Regions from separate parts of the Nocardia sp. NPDC050799 genome, predicted to be linked through region 3. Evidence: riboswitches for the same ligand, from Rfam matches in the RefSeq annotation. Region 3 holds a riboswitch; each other region holds the start of a gene.

Region 1 (6,725 bases), on a different contig from region 3:
GTGCGGGGCCGGTCAGTGTGCGCTCGTACGCGATTGCGGCGATATCCACGGCCACGGCAGACAACTCGATCGCGGCCTACAGCGAACCGGCCTGGCTGTGATGACGATGGACCGTGCGGTCACAATGTTATTGGCGGCCGCTGCGATGTGGGCAGGTGTCAGCGTCGTGGCGCACGCGGGCCCGGTCGTCGCGGCGCCGGGCGCGCCATGTGTCACAGGGCCGAATACCGGTACCAAGCCGCACTGCGTGATCTCACGGTCCGACCCGCCTGAGCGTCCGGACCGGGGCAGCGCCCCCCTTCCGTCTGGACCTGGCACGACAACGTTGGCGCAGGCCGCGCAACGCGCCACCAATAACAGGCCACCGCCCTCGGCCTGCCCACCCAGGCCGGCGGCATCAGCGTTGATTCCACCGCCGACGGGCCACGGCACCGAACATCCCATTGTGGGAGTATCGTGAGGCTTCGGAATCCTTCCTGTTCCGGGACAACATACTTCGACACCGATCGATCATCCGGGCACCCGTGGTACGACATCCGGCCGCGGGCCGCGGAGCCGGCCATAGTGGCTCAGGGTGGAACTCACCCGGGGTACCCGACCTACCCCAATTCGCGCAGCCGCGGGGCCAGGTCGCGCTGGAACAGGTCCAGGAAGCGCTTCTGATCGTGTCCGGGTGCGTGGAAGACCAGATGGTTCAGTCCGGCGTCGACGTAGGGCTTGACCAATTCGACCGCCTGGTCCGGGTCGCTGGCGACGATCCAGCGTTTGGCGATCTGCTCGATCGGCAGTGCGTCGGCCGCTTCTTCCATTTCGATCGGGTCGTGAATGCTGTGCTTCTGTTCGGGGGTCAGCGACAGCGGCGCCCAGAAGCGGGTGTTCTCCAGCGCGAGTTCGGGGTCGGTGTCGTAGGAGATCTTGATTTCGATCATCCGGTCGATCGTGCCGACCTCGCGGTCCACCTTCGCCGCGCCTTCGGCCACCGCCGGCATCAGCTTCTCCGTGTACAGCTCCATGCCTTTACCGGAGGTGCAGATGAACCCGTCGCCGGCGCGGCCCGCGTACCGGGCCACCACCGGGCCGCCGGCGGCGATATAGACCGGGATCCCGCCTTCGGGGACGTCGTAGATGGAGGCGCCGACCGTCTTGTAATAGGTGCCGTCGAAATCGGTGCGGGCGCCGGTCCACAGGGCGCGCATCAGGTCCACCGCTTCGCGCAACCGCGCGAAGCGCTCCTTGAACTCCGGCCATTCCCCGGAGTAGCCGGTGGCGATCTCGTTGAGCGCCTCACCGGTGCCCACACCCAGCATCACCCGGCCCGGGTACAGGCAGCCCAGCGTCGCGAACGCCTGCGCGATCACGGCGGGGTTGTACCGGAAGGTGGGGGTGAGCACCGAGGTACCGAGCAGGATCCGCTCGGTGCGCTCACCCGCCGCGGCCAGCCAGGCCAGGGAGAACGGCGCGTGGCCGCCCTTGTGCCGCCACGGCTGGAAATGATCGCTGACCGTGGCGCTGTCGAGGCCGTGTTCCTCGACCAGTACCGCCAGCTCTACCAGTTCCCGGGGTCCGAATTGTTCCGCCGATGCTTTGTATCCGAGCTTCAGTTCACCCATGTGCGCCCACTCCTGTCGCGTTGTGGTCGGACCGTCTCCGGCCCGGATTCGACATTAATAGGCGCAGTTGGGCCGAGCCCACCCGCAACCCACGGACGGCCGGGGCGAAGGCGGGAGCGCGCCTGGACCCGCCTCGGACGGGCGCTTCGGTATGCGGGTGCGGGCGTCACCGGCGGGCGCGTTTCCGTCGCGTGTTCCCCGCCCCGGGCGCGGCATATCCGGCCCACGCGCCACCAAGGGCAGAATCGACGGGGTGAGCCCAGATGACCGGATTTTGTCCTACCTCACCGATATGGACGGGGTGCTGGTGCGCGAGGACCATATGGTGCCCGGCGCCGACGAGTTCCTCGCCGAATTACGGGCCGAGGAGATCCCGTTCCTGGTCCTGACGAACAACTCGATCCGCACACCCCGCGACCTCCAGGCCCGATTACGCCAGACCGGGCTGGAGATCCCGGAACATTCGATCTGGACCTCGGCGCTGGCCACCGCCAGTTTCCTCAACGAGCAGCGACCCGGCGGCACCGCCTATGTGGTGGGCGAGTCCGGACTCACGACCGCACTGCACGAGATCGGCTACGTGCTGACCGAGATAAACCCCGACTACGTGGTGCTGGGCGAGACCCGCACCTACTCGTTCGAGGCGATCACCACGGCCATCCGGCTGGTCGAGCGCGGGGCGCGGTTCATCGCCACCAACCCCGACCCGACCGGCCCCTCCCGGGACGGCGTACTGCCCGCGACCGGTTCGGTGGCGGCCCTGATCACCCGGGCCACCGGCCGCGACCCCTACTACATCGGCAAACCGAATCCGCTGATGATGCGCTCGGCGCTGCGCCGCATCGGTGCCCACTCCCAGACCAGTGTGATGGTCGGCGACCGGATGGACACCGATGTGATCTCCGGGATGGAAGCCGGTATGCGCACCATCCTGGTGACCTCCGGTATCTCGACGAAGGTATCGGTCGAGCAGTATCCGTACCGGCCGACCACTGTGCTGAGCTCGGTCGCCGACCTGGTCGGGCGGGTCCGCACCCCGTTCACCGAAGTGTCGACTCCGCCGATCTGAAGCGTTCTCGGCGCGCCGCCTTCGGTGTCACACGGCGGTCAGCTCAACGCGTGGTCCAGGTCGCCGAGGAGGTCTTCGATGTCCTCCAGGCCGATCGAGACCCGGACGACCCCGTCCGAGAGTCCGATGCTCGCGCGGCCCTCCGGGCCCATGGCCCGGTGGGTGGTGGTCGCCGGGTGGGTGATGAGGCTTTTCGCGTCGCCCAGGTTGTTGGAGATATCGATGATCCGTAGCCGGTTCAGCACCTCGAAGGCCCGCTTCTTCGCGAGGTCCGCGGCGGACGCGAGTTCGAAGGTCACCACGGTGCCGCCGCCGCGCATCTGCGCGGCCGCCAGCGCGTACTGCGGGTGCGATTCCAGGAACGGGTACCGGACCCAGCTCACGGCCGGATGCTCGTCGAGGTAGCGCGCGATCCGCAGCGCCGAATCGGTGGACTGGCGGACCCGCAGCGGCATGGTTTCCAGACCTTTGAGCAGCGTCCAGGCGTTGAACGGGCTCAGGGCCGGGCCGGTGTGGCGCATGAGCGTCTTGACCGGGCCTTCGATGTACTCGGAGGTACCGAGGATCGCGCCGCCCAGTACCCGGCCCTGACCGTCGATGTGTTTGGTGCCCGAGTAGACCACCACGTCGGCGCCGAGTTCGAAACCACGCTGCAGCAGCGGGGTGGCGAACACATTGTCCAGGACCACCTGCGCGCCCGCGGCGTGCGCGAGTTCGCAGACCTTGCGCACGTCGACCAGGGTCTGCATCGGGTTGGCCGGAGTCTCGAAGAACACCGCGGTGGTGGGTACGGACAGCGCCGCTTCCCACTGGTCGAGATCTTCGCCGTCGACGAACACGGTCTCGACACCCCAGCGGGGCAGGATCTCGTTGCACACCACGAAACAGGAGCCGAACAGGCTGCGCGCGGCCACCAGCCGGTCGCCTGCCTTCAGCAGCGCGCCGAGGGCGACGAAAACGGCGGCCATACCGCTGGCGGTCGCGAAACAGGCTTCGGCGCCGTCGAGCAGGCGCATCCGCTCCTGGAAGGTGGTCACCGTCGGGTTGCCGTAGCGGGAGTACACGTAGTGCGGGTTGTCCCCGGTGAACGCGGCCTCGGCCGCTTCGGCGCTGGCGTAGACGAACCCGGAGTTCAGGTACAGGGCCTCGGAGGTTTCGTCGAACCCCGAGCGGCTCAGGCCGCCGCGCACTCCCAGTGTCGCCGGACCGACTCCTTCGGGTAACGGCCGTTCGAACGAACCGCCGCCGATCACGACTGCCGCCAGGGTAATCCGTGGGCCCGCCAGCCGGAGCCACCGCGGTGCCCGAGTTCGTCGAGCGGGCCCTCGAAGCCGTCGCTGATGTTGTAGGAGGGTGCGATACCCGCGGCGGTCGCGGCGTCGGCCGCATGCGCCGAACGCTGGCCGGAGCGACACAGGAAGAGCACGGGCGCGTCCGCGGGGCGGTCGGACAGTGCGCTACGCAGCTGGTCCAGGAATTCGGCATTGCGGGTGCCGGTGCCGTCGACCCACTCCACCAGCAGCGTCGGTTTGGCGATGGAGCTGGTGTCGGGTACTCCGACGAACTTCCATTCGGCTTCGGTCCGCACGTCCACCAGGACTGCGTCCGGGTTTTCGGTCAGCAGGTCCCATGCCTGCTCCGGGCCGATATCCCCTGCGTAACTCATATGTGGCACCTCCTGCGAATCCGCACTTGCCGCATCCGATCGATGCGCGCCAGGTCGTCACCCGGAGCACCCCACCGCGGAGGAGGGTTGCCGACCAGCGAGCCGGGGCTTGGCACTGGCACTCATGACCTAGCCGAAAAGATTGCCCGGCGAGGTCGGCCGTGTCAAACATCGGTTGACGTCTTCGGCGGGCTCAGCCGGCCGGCTGGTTGCACACCAGCCAGTCGCCGTCGGACTGGAACAGCCACCAGGTCGCGGTCCGCTCCGCGCCTTCGACCCGGCTGGTCACTTCGATGTTCGCGGTATCGCCGGTGATGTGGACGGGGCCGAATCTCGTGATCTCGATATCTTTTCCGGTTTCGCCGGGTTTCAGCTGTCCGGCCAGCGGGGAGCGGGCGGGTACGAAACCGGGGCAGACCGCCTGGCGGGGCGGTTCGGTCCCGTAGCGGTTGCTCACTTCGGCGAACTCCCGGACCGCGCCCGCGATCCGGTCGGAATCTGTGACATTTTTCTCAGCGGGCGCCACCAGGCCGGCGATGAGTACACCCGCCAGGACCAGGGCCGCCACCACCGCGGCCACGACGAAAGGGGTGATCGAGCGCGGTCGCTCGTCGTCGCCCGCTTCGGTGGCCCGCTGCTCGTCGGCCGCTCCGGAATCGCTCATACCGACGATCATCCCTGGTCCCCGGATCGCACCGTGCCCGCACCCCGATAGAATCGCGGGTGCGGCGGGTACCGCAGCACAGCGCTACCCGCGGAGACGTGGGACGACGAACGGTGAACAGCCACCCACGGACGGCGCGATGTAGGTGCATACGAGCCGCGCGTCAAGTTAGCCTAAGCTAACAACAACGCCAGTGATTCTTTCGACCGATAAGGGTGCGCGTAACAGATGACCGAGCAGAAGGAAGCGAACCGCCCGCTTCGGATCGCGATCGTCGGGGCCGGGCCGGCCGGTATCTATGCCGCCGACGCGTTGATGAAATCCGATGTGGACGTCTCGATCGATCTGTTCGAGCGGATGCCCGCCCCGTTCGGACTGATCCGCTACGGCGTGGCGCCGGACCATCCGCGGATCAAGGGCATTGTCACCGCCCTGCACAAGGTGCTGGACAAGGAGCAGGTGCGCCTGCTCGGCAATATCGACTACGGCACCGATATCACGCTGTCGGACCTGCGTCGCTTCTACGACGCGGTGATCTTCTCCACCGGTGCCAACGCCGACCGGGCGCTGCCCGTCCCGGGTATCGACCTGGACGGTTCCTACGGCGCGGCCGACTTCGTGTCCTGGTACGACGGGCACCCGGACGTGCCGCGCACCTGGCCGCTGGACGCGGAGAAGGTCGCGGTGCTCGGTGTCGGCAATGTCGCCCTCGATGTGGCGCGGGTGCTGGCCAAGACCGGTGACGAACTGCTGCCGACCGAGATCCCGCCGAACGTGTACACGGGCTTGAAGAACAACAAGGCCGTCGAGGTGCACGTGTTCGGCCGCCGCGGCCCGGCGCAGGCCAAGTTCACCCCGCTGGAGCTGCGCGAACTCGACCACTCCCCGACGATCGAGGTGATCGTCGATCCGGAGGACATCGACTACGACGAGGGTTCGGAAGCGGCCCGGCGTCATTCCAAGCAGGTCGATATGGTGGCCAACACTCTGGAGCAGTGGGCCATCCGCGACCAGGGTGATCGCCCGCACAAGCTGTTCCTGCACTTCTTCGAGTCCCCCGCCGAGATCCTCGGCGAGGACGGCCGGGTCGTGGGCCTGCGCACCGAACGCACCCAGCTCGACGGCACCGGCAATGTGAAGGGCACCGGCACCTTCAAGGAATGGGAGGTGCAGGCCGTCTACCGGGCCGTCGGATACCTGTCCCAGAACATCTCGGAGCTGCCCTTCGACGATCAGGCCGGGGTCATCCCGAACGAGGCCGGCCGGGTCCTGGTCGACGAGGATGCCGACGGCGCCGCCCGCTACCTGCCCGGCACCTATGTGACCGGCTGGATCAAGCGCGGTCCGGTCGGGCTCATCGGCCACACCAAGGGTGACGCGAACGAGACGGTCGCCTGCCTCGTGGATGACAGCACGAAGTTCGTGCCGGCCGAGAACCCGGAGCCCGAGGCCGTGCTGGAGTTCCTCGAGGGCCGGGGTATCCCGTTCACCACCTGGGCCGGCTGGTACCGGCTCGACGCGCACGAGCGCTCGCTGGGCGAGCCCGAGGGCCGCGAGCGGGTCAAGGTCGTCGAGCGCGAAGATATGTTGCGCGCGAGCGAACCTCACAAGGTTTGATCCACCGTCCGCTGCTCCCGGTCCATGGTCGAGAGCAGCGGGCGCCCCGATCTATCAGGCATGCTGTAGCAGTGTTCGACGCCCATGTACACATCATCG
Region 2 (6,725 bases), on a different contig from region 3:
CGTCCTCGATCCGGTAATTGCCGGTGTTGGCGGACAGAATCGGATCGGTGACGGCGATAACCAGCGGCCGGCCGGGACGATAGGCGCGCCGGGCCAGTGCGGCCGGGACATCGACGAGCCGCAACCAGGTCTCGTCGTGGATATCGGTGACCCGGACCGTCCGCTCGTCGGTCAGCAGATGCCGCAGCGGGGTGTCGGGCGAGATCGCGGACAGCACGACCACGTCGACGATATCGGCGCTGAGCAGATGGCGGACGAGACCGACAAAGGCAGCGGGGGTCGTGGCGACAAGATCGTCGACCACCACGGTCCGGCGCGGGCCGCGCACCCATTCCAGGGATTCGGCGGCATGGTAGCGCACGAACCCGTCCTCCGCGCCGGGTTCCCCGTGCACGGCGACATGACCCAGGGGCCGCAGCAGCCCCTGTAGCCGCCACCAGTACGAAGGGCGATCAACCGCCGCGGTCCACGTCACATCCGCTGTCGCGTAGATCTTGGCCGGTATCTCCCAGCCGTCCGCAGGCGCGAGCAACCGGACCGGACCCGCGGCCGGTACGGTCTCGCGGAAACGGGCCCGGTGCACATCGATCTCACAGCGCGCCGACGAGCCGGCGACGCCGTACCCGTAGCGCTCATAGATGCCGCCCTGGGTAGCGCGCAACGAGGCGACGACCTCCCCGCGTGCGGCGATCTCGGTGAGCTGGCGGCGCAGCAGCCCGGCCGCGATCCCCTGCCGCGCGTGGGTGGGCAGGACACCGACGTGCGTCACCGCGGCGTGCGGCAGGCGCGCGCCGCCCGGCGCGATCAGCCAGCTGGTGTAGGAATTCACCGTCCCGACCAGTTCACCGCCGACCCGGGCGCCGAGAGTGCGTCCGGGTTCGTTCAACCCGTCCGCGGCCTCGGCCGAGATCGGCGGGCCCCCGACCATCGCGGTACGGAACACCTGTTGCGCGGCACGTGCATCCGCCGCGTCGGTCAGTATGTCGATTTCGACGGTCATCTCGGCTCACTCCGGAGGTTCGGGATCGGTGCGGGAATCCGGCGAAGCCGCAGGGCGCCACGGGACACGGTTAGTTTCTCTCATATGACGCGCCGTCCGTCACACCGTGCACGGTGCGGATCCGGTGCCCGGCCCCTCGGTCAGGCCGGGACGGGTCTCCGGAACCGGGTCCCAGCGGCCGTCCGAACAGGCGTAATCCCACTGCGGTCCGGCCGCGACCAGAGTCCGCACGGCGTCGAGTAGCCGATCCACGTCACCGGCGGTGGTGCCGAGTCCGATACTGGCGCGCAGGGCGGCGTGGAGCCCGAACCGGGCCAGCAGCGGGTGGGCGCAGAAGCGGCCGTCCCGCACGCCGATCGCATGTTCGGCGGACAGATAGGCCGCGACCCGGCCCGGTTCGAAACCGTTCACGGTGAAGGCGACGATTCCCACACAGTCGATGCTGTCGCCGAAGATCCGGAGGCATCGGACACCGGCGATGTCCTCCAGCCCGGTGCGCAACCGGTCGGTGAGCGCCCGTTCGTGCACCTCGGCGGGGGCGGCGAGTTCGGTGAGCGCCTCGCAGGCGGCCGCCAGCGCCACGGCGCCCAGCACATTGGGTGAACCGGCCTCGTGCCGATGCGGTGCGGCCGCCCAGGCCGCGGTGTCCGCGGTCACCTCGGTGACCGCGCCCCCACCGGCCAGGTACGGCGGTGCGGCGTCGAGCCAGTCGCGGCGACCGGCCAGCACCCCGGCGCCGTACGGTGCGTACAGCTTGTGCCCGGAGCAGACCACATAGTCGATATCGGTGGCGCACAGGTCGATACGCCGATGGGGCGCCAGCTGGGCCGCGTCCACCAGGATCCGCGCACCGTGGCGATGAGCGAGCGCGGCCAGCTCGGTCAGCGGCAGCACCTCCCCGGTGACATTGGACGCGCCCGTGATCGCGAGCAGCGCCGCGGGCTTCGCGCCGAGTTCGGCGGCGAGACGCTCGACGGTCTCGGTGAGCGTGCCGGCGGCGGGCACCACCCGGCGTCCGCGCCCGGCCCAGGGCAGGAAGTTGGCGTGGTGTTCGATATCGAGCACCACGGTATCGCCGGGGACGCAGGCGGCGAGCAGGTTGAGCGCGTCGGTGGTGTTCCGGGTGAACACCACCTCCTGGTCGGCGGCGCAGCACAGGAACTCGCGGACCGTTTCACGGGCCGCCTCGTAGCGGCGGGTGGAGATACGCGAGGCATACCCGGCGCCGCGGTGCACACTCGCGTAGTAGGGCAGCAGATCGGCCACCCGTGCGGTGACCTGCGCGAGAGCCGGAGCGCTGGCCGCGTAGTCGAAGTTGGCGTAACTACAGGTACCGCCCTGTACCAGCGGAACCCGCAGGTCGTCGCCGGAGACACGGGCCGGGGCACGGGTGGGGTCGAGTACAGCGGTCATCACGCAATCCCTTCGATCGAGGGACTCCGGGCTTCGATTCGACGGAGTCCGCGCTTGCCGCGCTCGGTCGAGCAGCGGCCAGGTCGTCACCCGGGGCACCCCACCGCGGAGGAGGGTTGCCGGCCAGCAAGCCGGGGCTTCACGCTGGCACTCGTGACCTGCTGTGAGGTTGGCAGACGGCCACCGGCTTGTCAACTCGCCCCCGATCCACGTCCGCCGGTCCGATGCGTGTCTCGTCCCGGGAACCACCTGCCCTTCGCGGTCCGCAGATTCGCTGTGCTTCCGCTGATTTCGAATCACCGTGATCCGGTCCGTAGCCCGGAAACGGTTGGCGGCGCAATGTGTTTGCCCGGGTGATCCTCCGGCCATCCGGTGCGCCTGTCCCGATCCACCCGGCCCCGAACGGAGATCCGCGATGCCAGACCGAACAGGAACCGCCCCGACGGCCGAATACCTCTGGTACATCCCCAACCAGGTGATTCCCGGGCATCGCGGTGACGCCGTCACCGCCGACCACAACAGCCTGGAGACACTGACCGCGCAGGCACGCGCACTCGAGGAATACGGGTGGCAGGGGGCGCTGATCGGCACCGGCTGGGGTCGCCCGGATACGTTCACCGTCGCCACCGCGCTCGCGGCCCGGACCACGACCTTCGAACCGCTCGTCGCCGTCCGGCCCGGGTATTGGCGGCCGGCCCATTTCGCCTCCGCCGCCGCGAGCCTGGATCATCTCACCGGTGGCCGACTGCGGATCAACATCGTCTCCGGCAAGGACGATCTCGCGGCCTACGGCGAAGCCGAGGAGGACCAGGCCGATCGGTATGCCCGCACCCGGGAGTTCCTCCAACTGGTCCGGCGGCTGTGGACCGAGGAGAACGTCACCTACCGGGGTGAGCACTACCGGGTGACCGATTCCACCGTCATGCCGCGAATCGCCGTGCGCGAGGACCGCCCGCACCCGCTGCTCTACTTCGGTGGCGCGTCCGCGGCCGCCGAACGAGTCGCCGCGACCGAAGCCGATGTCCAGCTCTTCTGGGGTGAGCCGCTCGCGGGCGTCCGGGAACGCATCGAACGGTTGCGCGCGCTCGGTGACGAACTCGGCCGGGCCCTGCCGCCGCTGCGATTCGGCCTGCGGATCACCACAGTAGTCCGCGACACCACCGAACAGGCATGGGCCGATGCCGAAGCCAAGGTCGCCGAGATGGCGAAAACGCACGATCGGAGCGCATCCCGGCGTGCGGCGGTCGGACAGCAGCGCCTGCTCGATCTCGCGGCGCGCGGCGAAGTGCTCGACGAGCACCTCTACACCACCCCGGGCACCGTCGGCGGCGGTGGCGCGGGCACCACGTGGCTGGTGGGTTCCGCCGAGGATGTCGCGAAATCACTGCGCCGATACCAGGATCTCGGCATCACCCACTTCGTGCTGTCCGATACTCCCTACCTGCCCGAAATCCGGCGCCAGGGCGCCCAGCTCCTGCCGCTGCTGCGCGGCTGAACCGGGCGCACCGGATCAGAGATTCAGCCCGGTTCCGTGGATGCCGTGCTCGTCGATGAGGGCGAGCTCGGCATCGGTGAGTTCGGGGAACTCGAGCGCGGCGAGGTTGTGGTCGAGCTGCGCCGTGCTGCTCGCCCCGATCAGCGCCGAGGTGACCTCGGGCCGCCGCAGCACCCATTGCAGCGCGAGCTGGGCCAGTGACTGGCCCCGCGCCGCGGCGATCTTGTTCAGTTCGGCGGTGCGCTGCCGATAGGTTTCGTCGATGGCATCCGGGGACAGGAAGGTGCTGTCGGCCGCCCGGGCACCCTCGGGGATGCGCTCGAGGTACTTGTCGGTCAGCAACCCCTGCGCCAGCGGCGAATAGACGATGGCGCCGAACCCGTCGCGCCGTGCGGTGTCCAGCAGACCGTTCTGTTCGGGACGGCGATCGTAGATCGAATACCGCGCCTGATGAATGAGCAACGGCACGCCCGCGGCCTGGAGCAGTCCGGCGGCATCGTGGGCGCGGTCGGGCAGATAGTTGGAGATGCCGATATAGAGCGCCTTGCCCTGCTGTACCGCGCTGACCAGCGCACCCACCGTTTCCTCCAGCGGAGTCCCGGGGTCGGGGCTGTGGTGGTAGAAGATATCGACGTAGTCGGTGCCGAGATCACGCAGACTGTGGTCGAGCGAGGTGAGCAGTGATTTGCGGGAGCCGCCCTTCAGATAGGGGCTCGGCCCGATCGGATTCCCGGCCTTGGTCGACAGGATGAGCTCGTCCCGGTAGGGCGCGAGATCCTTGGCGAGCACCCGGCCGAAGTTCTGCTGCGCGGCCCGATGCGGCGGGCCGTAACGATCGGCATTGTCGAAATGGGTGATACCCAGGTCGAAGGCGTGCAGGATGATCTCACGCTGGGTCACGAAGGGGTAGTCGGTACCGAACTTCTGCCACAGTCCGAACGAGAACGCGGGCAGGTCGAGGCCGGAGTCGCCGGTGCGCCGGTACGGGACTCTCTCGTAACGCTGCGCGGCGGCGGTATGGGTCAGGTCGTAGGGGCCATAGCTCATCCGGACAGTTGATCACCCACGCGGCACCGGGTGCGACGGGTCGGCTCACCCTGATCGAAATCCCCGCTCGAGCCGCCAGCGGCTCGCGGCAGTGGATCAGGCCAGGCCGCCGTTGACGTAGAGAACCTGTCCGTCGACCCAGCGGGCCGGGCCCGCCAGGAAGGCCACCGTCTCGGCGATATCGGCCGGTTCGCCGAGACGTTCCAGGGGTGACAGCTGTGCGAGCCGTTCGATATCGGCATCGTCCTTGCCGTCGAGGAACAGCGGAGTCGCGGTGGGACCCGGCGCGACCACATTGACCGTCACATCGCGGCCGCGCAACTCCCGCGCCAGGGCCAGGGTCATCGCTTCCACCGCCCCTTTGCTGGCGGCATAGGCGGCGTAGCCGGGTTGCTGGAGCCGGATCACCGAACTCGAGAAATTGATCAGCGCGCCGCCGGGGTTCAGTGTGCGGGCGGCAAGTTGCGAGACGACGAAGGTGCCGCGGACATTGGTGCGGTGCATCCGGTCGAATGCGTCGAGATCGAATTCGGCCACCGGTCCGAGCAGCATGATGCCCGCGGTATTGACCACTACGTCGATCCCACCGAAACGGTCGGTGATCTCGGTGAACAGCTGCCGCATCCGGGCGGGGTCGGCCACATCCCCGCCCATCGCGACCGCGGTGCCGCCGCCACCGGTGATGGCGGAGACGACCTCCTCGGCCCGGCCGGCGTTTCCGGCGTAGTGGACCACCACCGTCGTCCCGGCTGCGGCGAGGCGCTCGGCCACCGCCCGGCCGATACCACCGGAGCCGCCGGTGACCAGGGCGATGCGATCGGACGACGCGGGCACGAGGACCTCCTGGGACGACACCAGAGTGCGGCACCGGGGCGGCGGCCCGCACGAGTTCCGCGTCGATCCTCGCACCGGCCGCCGCGATCGACCTCCGACACGCGGGCAGGGCGCCCCGCGATCACCGTGCCGTCCTGTCCGGCCGCACCGGGTGCGCCGGCCTTGCCCACGGACACCGGCACAAGTTCGGACCGCGACCATCGTGAGCGGCGGACAATTCCCGCTACGAGCGGAATACCGGCGACCCGGTGCGGCAGCGGTCCGCAGCGGGATATCAGTGCAACGGAAACCCCTGGGCCGCCAGTGATTCGCGCAGCCGGTCACGTCCCTTGAGCGCCGCGGCCGACTCGAGCCGGGCCAGCACCCGGTCGGTCCACGAATGCGCCAGATCCTGTTCGGCGTAGAACTGCGCGATGCGCTGCTCGTAGTCGTCGATATCGGCAAGCCGAGCGGGTGCGTAGGTCTCCTCGTGCAGCACCGCGGCCTGCGGCAGGCGCGGTTTGACCCGGGCGTTCTCCGCCGGATCGGGCCGGCCCACCACCAGGCCGACCACCGCGAACACCCCGGAGGGCAACTCCAGTTCGGCGGCCACCTGCTCCGGGTTGTTGCGGATCGCGCCGATGTAGACGGTGCCCAGCCCCAGCGATTCGGCCGCGACCACCGCGTTCTGTGCGGCCAGCGCCGCATCCAGGAACGCGACATAACTGGATTCCAGGTAGTCGGCGCCGTCCAGTGGCGCGCCGCGCTCGGCGGCCAGACCGCGTAGCCGGGCGAGGTCGGCGGTCCACACCAGCAGCAGCGGCGCCTGCCGGATCTGTTCCTGGTCCCCGGCGAGCGCGGCAAGTCGGGCTTTGCGCTGCGGGTCGCGGACCGCGACCACACTCCACACCTGCAGGTTGGAGGAGGTGGGGGCGGACTGGGCGGCCGAGATCAGCA
Region 3 (6,725 bases):
CGCAAACGGTTCGAGATCGCCGACTGAACCGCGGGCGTCCGGGTCAGACCGCGCCCGGGAACCCGTGCTGCCGCCACGCCTCGTACACCGCGACCGCGGCCGCGTTGGCCAGATTCATCGACCTCCGGCCGGGCAGCATGGGGATGCGCACCTCGGCATCGATGTGCTCGTCGGCGAGCACCTCCGCCGGTAGACCCGTCGGTTCCGCACCGAACAGCAGGATGTCGCCGGGCCGGTAGGCGATATCGGTGTGCGGGGTCGTGGCCCGGGTGGTGAACGCGTACACCCGCCCGGGTCGCAACTGTTTCCACGCGGTCGCCAGATCCGGGTGCACTGTCACCGAGGCGAGGTCGTGATAGTCCAGCCCGGCCCGGCGCAGCTTCGCCTCCGACATATCGAAGCCGAGCGGTTCGATCAGATGCAGCTCACTGCCCGTGCCGGCGGCGAGCCGGATGGCATTGCCCGTATTACCCGGTATGCGAGGTTCATGGAACATCAATCGGAACACAGCCGACCAGTCAATCAGGTGGTGCGGCGCCGCGGTGATCGAGCCGGATGATCGAGCGGTAGCTGCGAGGGTGCCGGATAAATTCCCGGTGCGGGCGCTACCGCCCTCTCGACGCCCTGACCACAGCGAATACGGTCACCGACGTGGCGCGGGGGCCGCGCACGGCACGGAGTGCGGCAGCGTACCGTAGGGCCGCCCACTCTGCAGGAATCCGCTTCCGGTGGTCGAATGGGCTGTCCGATTCATTCCGGAGGGAGAAATATGGCCGTGCTGCAGGGCCACGGTAATCCAGGCGACGACGCGAGCGGGGTGAGCGATCCGGGTGCCGGCCCGGAGAAGCTGAGCCGCCAGCTGGCGAACCGGCATATCCAGCTGATCGCGATCGGCGGCGCGATCGGCACCGGTCTGTTCATGGGTTCGGGTAAGACGATCTCGCTCGCCGGCCCCTCGGTGATCCTCGTCTACATGATCATCGGCTTCTTCCTCTTCTTCGTCATGCGGGCGATGGGGGAGCTGCTGCTGTCGAACTCCGGGTACAAATCGTTCAGCGATTTCGCCGGTGATCTGCTCGGCCCGTGGGCGGGTTTCTTCACCGGCTGGACCTACTGGTTCTGCTGGGTGGTCACCGGTATCGCCGATGTGGTGGCCATCGCCGGCTACGTGTCCTACTGGTGGGCGGATCTGCCGCTGTGGATACCCGCGCTGGTCTGCATCGTCGTCCTGCTGGTCCTCAATCTGCCCACGGTGCGCGCGTTCGGTGAGACCGAGTTCTGGTTCGCGCTGATCAAGGTGATCGCCATCGGCGCGCTGATCGTCACCGGACTGGTGATGGTGATCACCGGTTTCACCGGTGACAGCGGCACCACCGCCTCGCTGGCCAATCTGTGGAACGACGGCGGCTTCTTCCCGACCGGGCCCATGGGTTTCGTGGCCGGATTCCAGATCGCGGTTTTCGCCTTCGTGGGTATCGAACTGGTGGGCACCACGGCGGCCGAGGCCAAGAATCCCGAGCGCACGCTGCCCCGCGCGATCAACTCCATCCCGGTGCGCGTCCTGCTGTTCTACGTCGGCGCCCTGATCGTCATCTGCGCGGTGACCCCGTGGCGGGAGGTCTCGGCCGACGAGAGTCCGTTCGTGGCGATGTTCTCCCTGGCCGGGCTGGGTGTCGCGGCAAGTGTGGTCAACTTCGTGGTACTGACCAGCGCCACCTCCAGCGCGAACTCGGGGATCTACTCCACCTCGCGGATGGTGTACGGCCTGGCCGGTGACGGGGACGCTCCCGCCTTGTTCGGGAAACTGTCCCGGCGCAAGGTCCCGGCCAACGCGCTGCGTTTCTCGTGCGCGTTCCTGCTGATCGGGGTGGTGCTGCTCTACGCCGGACAGTCCATCGTCGAAGCGTTCACCGTGGTCACCACCATTTCGTCGCTGTGCTTCATGTTCGTCTGGACGATGATTCTGGCCAGCTACCTGGTCTACCGGAAGCGCCGGCCGCATCTGCACGCCGCGTCGACGTTCAAACTGCCGGGCGGTGTGCCGGCGGTCTGGGCGGTGCTGGCCTTCTTCGTGTTCCTGGTCTGGGCGCTCACCCAGCAGAGCGACACCCTGCAGGCTCTGCTGGTGACCCCCCTCTGGTTCGTGGTGCTGGGCGGGGCCTATCTGGTGGTGCGGCGCAGTCCGCACCATGCCGCTTTGCGCGAGCGGCATCGGGAAAAGGTCCTCGCCGAGAACGCCGCGCTGCGCTGATCTGTGCTGTGTCGATCCGCCCCGCCTCTGGTGGGGCGGATCGGGGCATTCGGGGCCCGCGCGGCGGATGGCGACGCAGACCTGATCGGCCGGATCTGGAACAATCGCCCCGTGACCGACGCCGCGACCCCGACCCACGACGATCCCGGCACCGGCAGCCGATGGGCCGGTTTCCTACGCTGCCATCTGCCGATGGTCGTGGTGGCGGTGGTGGTGCTGATCGCCGTGGTGTTCGTCGCGCAGGATCGCTGGCGCCGTGGTGCCTTCTTCTTCGGCGGCGCGACCCTCATCGCGGCCGCGTTCCGGCTGTGCCTGCCGACCGCCCGGGTCGGCCTGCTCGCGGTCCGCGGCAAACCATTCGATGTGGGCGCGCTGACCCTGCTGGGCGGCGCCGTGGTCTTCCTCGCCGCGACCATCAACACCCTCGGCGTGGGCTGACCGGGCCGCCGGCCCGGTCAGCGTCCGGCGCGGGCCAGGTTCAGCGTCTGAACCAGCAGCTTGCCGATGGCCGCCGCCTCGGTGAGGAAGGCATCGTGGCCGTCCCGCGAGGAGATCACCTCGAAATGCCGGCAGCCGGCCAGCCCGTCGGCCAGTTCCTGCTGAGTGTGCAGCGGGTACAGGCGGTCGGAATCGATACCGCCCACGATGCACGGCACCTCGGCGGCGGCCATCGCCGCCGCGATCCCGCCGCGGCCGCGACCGATATCGTGCCGGTTCATCGCCTCGCTCAGCAGCACATAGGTCGCCGGGTCGAAACGCCGGCCCAGCTTCTCGGCCTGGTACTCGAGATAGCTCTGCACCGCGTACCGGCCGCCGTCCCAGGGATCCTCGCCCTCCTGCGGGTTGTTGGCGAACCGGCTGTCCAGTTCGACGTCGGTGCGGTAGGTGAGGTGCGCGATCCGGCGCGCGATACCCATCCCGGCGATCGGCGCGCGCCCGGTGCCGTGGTAGTCGCCGCCCTGCCAGTCCGGGTCGCTGGTGATCGCCGCGATCTGGGTGCTCTGGGTGCCGATCTGGTCGGCGGTGGCCCGCGAGCCCACCGCGAGGACCAGCGCGGCGGCCAGGCGCTGCGGCGCGAGCAGCATCCATTCGAGGACGCGCATACCGCCCATCGAACCGCCGATCGCCGCGGCCAGCCGGGGCACGCCGAGCAGGTCGAACAACTTCAGTTCGGCCGCGACCTGGTCGCGGATGGAGATCCCCGGGAAGCGCGAACCCCACGGTGCGCCGTCCGGAGCGAGCGAGGCGGGGCCGGTGCTGCCCTGGCAGCCGCCGAGGACATTGGTCGCCACCACGCACCACTCGTCGGTGTCGATCGGTGCCCCCGGGCCGACCATCCCGTTCCACCATCCGGCCTGTGGATGGTCGTCGTCCGGGTCGCCCGAGACGTGCGAGTCACCGGTCAGCGCGTGCTCGATCAGGACGATGTTGTCCAGGGCCGGGGACAGTTTCCCCCAGCGCTGCACGGCCAGCCGGACCTGCGGCAGCCGGGCGCCGTTCTCGAGAGTGAGTTCGCCGATATCGACGTATCCGAGGGTGCCGTCGGCCGGCGGTAACTGGGCCACCGGCCGAGCGGTAATCGATTCGGTGCCCACCTTCACGCGAGGGCTTCCGCTGAACCAGCGAACGACACTGATGCCCGGAGCGTATGAATCGCCGCTGTGGATCCGGCTGTGCGGGCGCGGAGGCCGCCGGACACGACCGCTGGTCGGCGGCGGGCAGCTCCGGCAGCGGTCGCACCACGAGTACTGTGATCGCTCATATCGTGCTCCAGAAAATGGGGGATTTCTCGTCGAGTCGGGAGAATGCCGCGGTCAACGCGACCAGCACCGGCACAAATCGACGACCTCCTGACGTGCGCTTGCTCCCGGCTCTCGGGAGCCAGGTCATCACCCGGAGCACCCCACCGCAGCAGGAGGGTTGCCGGCCAGCGAGCCGGGGCTTGGTGCTGGCGCTCATGACCTGCCGAATATGGTAGCCGGGCGCCGATACGGATCGAAATCGGCATACGCGCCCACCAGGTAATCTTGTGGCGTGTCTCACCCCTGTGAGATCTCACTACCGGGGCTGGCTGCACCGTGAGACCGCCACAAGCAGTACGCTCGTCTTGGTTACACCAGACGTCTCGTGGACAACGCGGGATGTATACGTTGTCTGTTGAACAGCTGGGGTCCGCTCACAAGCGTGTTCGCCTGGCCGTGCAATGAGGGCACCAGTCTTAGGAGGACACGAAGATCCATGTCCAAGATCAAGGTTGAAGGCACCGTCGTTGAACTCGACGGCGACGAGATGACCCGGATCATCTGGCAGTTCATCAAGGACAAGCTGATCCACCCGTACCTCGATGTGAACCTCGAGTACTACGACCTGGGAATCGAATACCGCGACAAAACCGACGACCAGGTCACCGTCGACGCTGCCAATGCCATCAAGCAGCACGGTGTCGGCGTCAAATGCGCGACGATCACCCCCGACGAGGCCCGCGTCGAGGAATTCGGCCTCAAGAAGATGTGGCGGTCGCCCAACGGCACCATCCGCAACATTCTCGGCGGCACCATCTTCCGCGCGCCGATCATCATCTCCAACGTTCCGCGCCTGGTACCGGGTTGGACCAAGCCGATCATCATCGGCCGTCACGCCTTCGGCGACCAGTACCGCGCGACCGACTTCAAGGTCTTCCAGGCCGGCACCGTCACCCTCACCTTCACTCCCGAGGACGGTAGCGAGCCCATCGTGCACGAGGTCGTGCAGATGCCGGAGGACGGCGGCGTCGTGATGGGTATGTACAACTTCAAGAAGTCCATCGAGGACTTCGCGCGCGCCTCGTTCAACTACGGGCTGCAGCAGAACTACCCCGTCTACATGTCGACGAAGAACACCATCCTCAAGGCCTACGACGGCATGTTCAAGGACACCTTCGAGGCGGTCTTCGAAGCCGAGTTCAAGAGCCAGTTCGAGGCGGCCGGTCTCACCTACGAGCACCGGCTGATCGACGATATGGTCGCCTCCTCCATGAAGTGGGAGGGCGGCTACGTCTGGGCCTGCAAGAACTACGACGGCGATGTGCAGTCCGATACGGTCGCGCAGGGCTTCGGGTCGCTCGGCCTGATGACCTCGGTGCTGCTGACCCCGGACGGCCGGACCTGTGAAGCCGAGGCCGCGCACGGCACGGTCACCCGGCACTACCGCCAGCACCAGCAGGGCAAGCCGACGTCGACCAACCCGATCGCGTCGATCTTCGCCTGGACCCGCGGCCTCGAGCACCGGGGCAAGCTGGACAACACCCCCGAGGTCATCGGTTTCGCCCAGACCCTGGAGGACGTGGTCATCAAGACCGTCGAGGGCGGGCAGATGACCAAGGACCTGGCGGCGTTGGTCGGCGGGGACCAGGGCTACCTCACCACCGAGGAGTTCCTGGCCGCGCTGGACGCCAACCTGGCCAGCGCATTGCGCTGACAGACCGACTCCGCGGGACCGGCGAGGCGAACGCCGATCGCCGATCCCGCGGATCGGGCGTGGTCGTAACCGGCGGCTCACGCCGTTGAAGGATGGCGTCGGCCCGCCTCCGGCTGGAACGAGAGTTCGGTCCCCCGACGCAGACCGCCGGAGATAGGCTGCCCGGAGCGGGTTGCCCGAACTACGGTGTGCCGACCGTTCGGCCACCGCCGTCGGGACGCAGGCGCCGATCGTGCCAGGGTGCGCGTCTGTGGACTCCCGTGCGTGCCGGGGTGGTGCGGGTTCGTTCCAAGGGTTTCCCACCCTGTGGGGGACCTCCGGGTGACCAGGGGTGCTTGCTCACCCTATGCGTTTCCACACCGGATTCTTCACCACGTAATAGCGCTCGCGGGCATGCGCGAGGTGTGCGGGAATATCGGGCGTGGTGTCGATCTCCTCGCCGAGTACTCCGGTGACTTCGAATGCGCCGTACTTTTCGGTGTCTGCCCATCGGGCCAGCCCATCGATGTAGACGTAGGAATTGGTTCCGCAGCGCAGGACAGCGCCCGACATGGCGTTCTCCGCCATGCCATAGAGTACGACTTCCTCGTTGAGATAATCGGCGAGATCCATTGCTTCCATTCTCAACCTGTGCCGGCTTCGGGATATCAGGTCAACGTGGTTCTCGTAAAAGCAACACACATCACTGCACTATCGAAGTCATCCAGTCCGGCGAAGAACACCTCCGGCGAGCATTGATAGAACCGCATCGGGTCTGCGGCTCGGCGAGCCGCATCGGAATGTTCGGCATGATTTACATTCCACCAGCTTCCATTCTGCTCGTCGTACCATCCGTAGTCGAATTTTATGAATCCCGGTTTTCCCTTGTAGAGGTCTCGGGACATATCCACTTGGCCGGTGTCCGCGTTCGGAGCGAATCTGTCCGGATCCGGTAGGTCGCCGGCCCGTCCCTGCGGGTTGCCGAATATATCTCGCGCCACCTGCCCCGCCGCGTCGAGAGTCTCGATCTGGCCGGACC

What was found. A riboswitch is a leader RNA that binds a small molecule or an ion and turns the genes downstream of it on or off. The one in region 3 is predicted to bind S-adenosylmethionine.
Region 1: linked by a shared signal. The riboswitch ahead of AB0H42_RS05730 (rhodanese-like domain-containing protein) and the one ahead of AB0H42_RS30560 (homoserine O-acetyltransferase) in region 3 are both predicted to bind S-adenosylmethionine.
Region 2: linked by a shared signal. The riboswitch ahead of AB0H42_RS15990 (aminotransferase class V-fold PLP-dependent enzyme) and the one ahead of AB0H42_RS30560 (homoserine O-acetyltransferase) in region 3 are both predicted to bind S-adenosylmethionine.

Annotation. Positions count from the first base shown of each region.
Region 1 covers NZ_JBFAHF010000004.1:46,588-53,312, forward strand. The annotation lists gene AB0H42_RS05710 (MspA family porin) at 1-101, shown strand, start outside; gene fgd (glucose-6-phosphate dehydrogenase (coenzyme-F420)) at 600-1,610, opposite strand; gene AB0H42_RS05720 (HAD-IIA family hydrolase) at 1,903-2,679, shown strand; gene AB0H42_RS05725 (O-succinylhomoserine sulfhydrylase) at 2,718-3,932, opposite strand; gene AB0H42_RS05730 (rhodanese-like domain-containing protein) at 3,929-4,345, opposite strand; SAM riboswitch class IV at 4,363-4,475, opposite strand; gene AB0H42_RS05735 (hypothetical protein) at 4,539-5,009, opposite strand; gene AB0H42_RS05740 (FAD-dependent oxidoreductase) at 5,238-6,626, shown strand; gene AB0H42_RS05745 (amidohydrolase family protein) at 6,698-6,725, shown strand, end outside.
Region 2 covers NZ_JBFAHF010000013.1:134,291-141,015, forward strand. The annotation lists gene AB0H42_RS15985 (GNAT family N-acetyltransferase) at 1-1,000, opposite strand, end outside; gene AB0H42_RS15990 (aminotransferase class V-fold PLP-dependent enzyme) at 1,100-2,413, opposite strand; SAM riboswitch class IV at 2,459-2,572, opposite strand; gene AB0H42_RS15995 (LLM class flavin-dependent oxidoreductase) at 2,829-3,908, shown strand; gene AB0H42_RS16000 (aldo/keto reductase) at 3,924-4,955, opposite strand; gene AB0H42_RS16005 (SDR family oxidoreductase) at 5,052-5,789, opposite strand; gene AB0H42_RS16010 (NADPH-dependent oxidoreductase) at 6,064-6,725, opposite strand, start outside.
Region 3 covers NZ_JBFAHF010000041.1:37,010-43,734, reverse strand. The annotation lists gene AB0H42_RS30580 (DUF167 domain-containing protein) at 1-27, shown strand, start outside; gene AB0H42_RS30575 (tRNA (cytidine(34)-2'-O)-methyltransferase) at 44-508, opposite strand; gene cycA (D-serine/D-alanine/glycine transporter) at 770-2,251, shown strand; gene AB0H42_RS30565 (DUF3017 domain-containing protein) at 2,444-2,689, shown strand; gene AB0H42_RS30560 (homoserine O-acetyltransferase) at 2,707-3,816, opposite strand; SAM riboswitch class IV at 4,104-4,214, opposite strand; gene AB0H42_RS30555 (NADP-dependent isocitrate dehydrogenase) at 4,490-5,707, shown strand; gene AB0H42_RS30550 (hypothetical protein) at 6,047-6,319, opposite strand; gene AB0H42_RS30545 (hypothetical protein) at 6,355-6,725, opposite strand, start outside.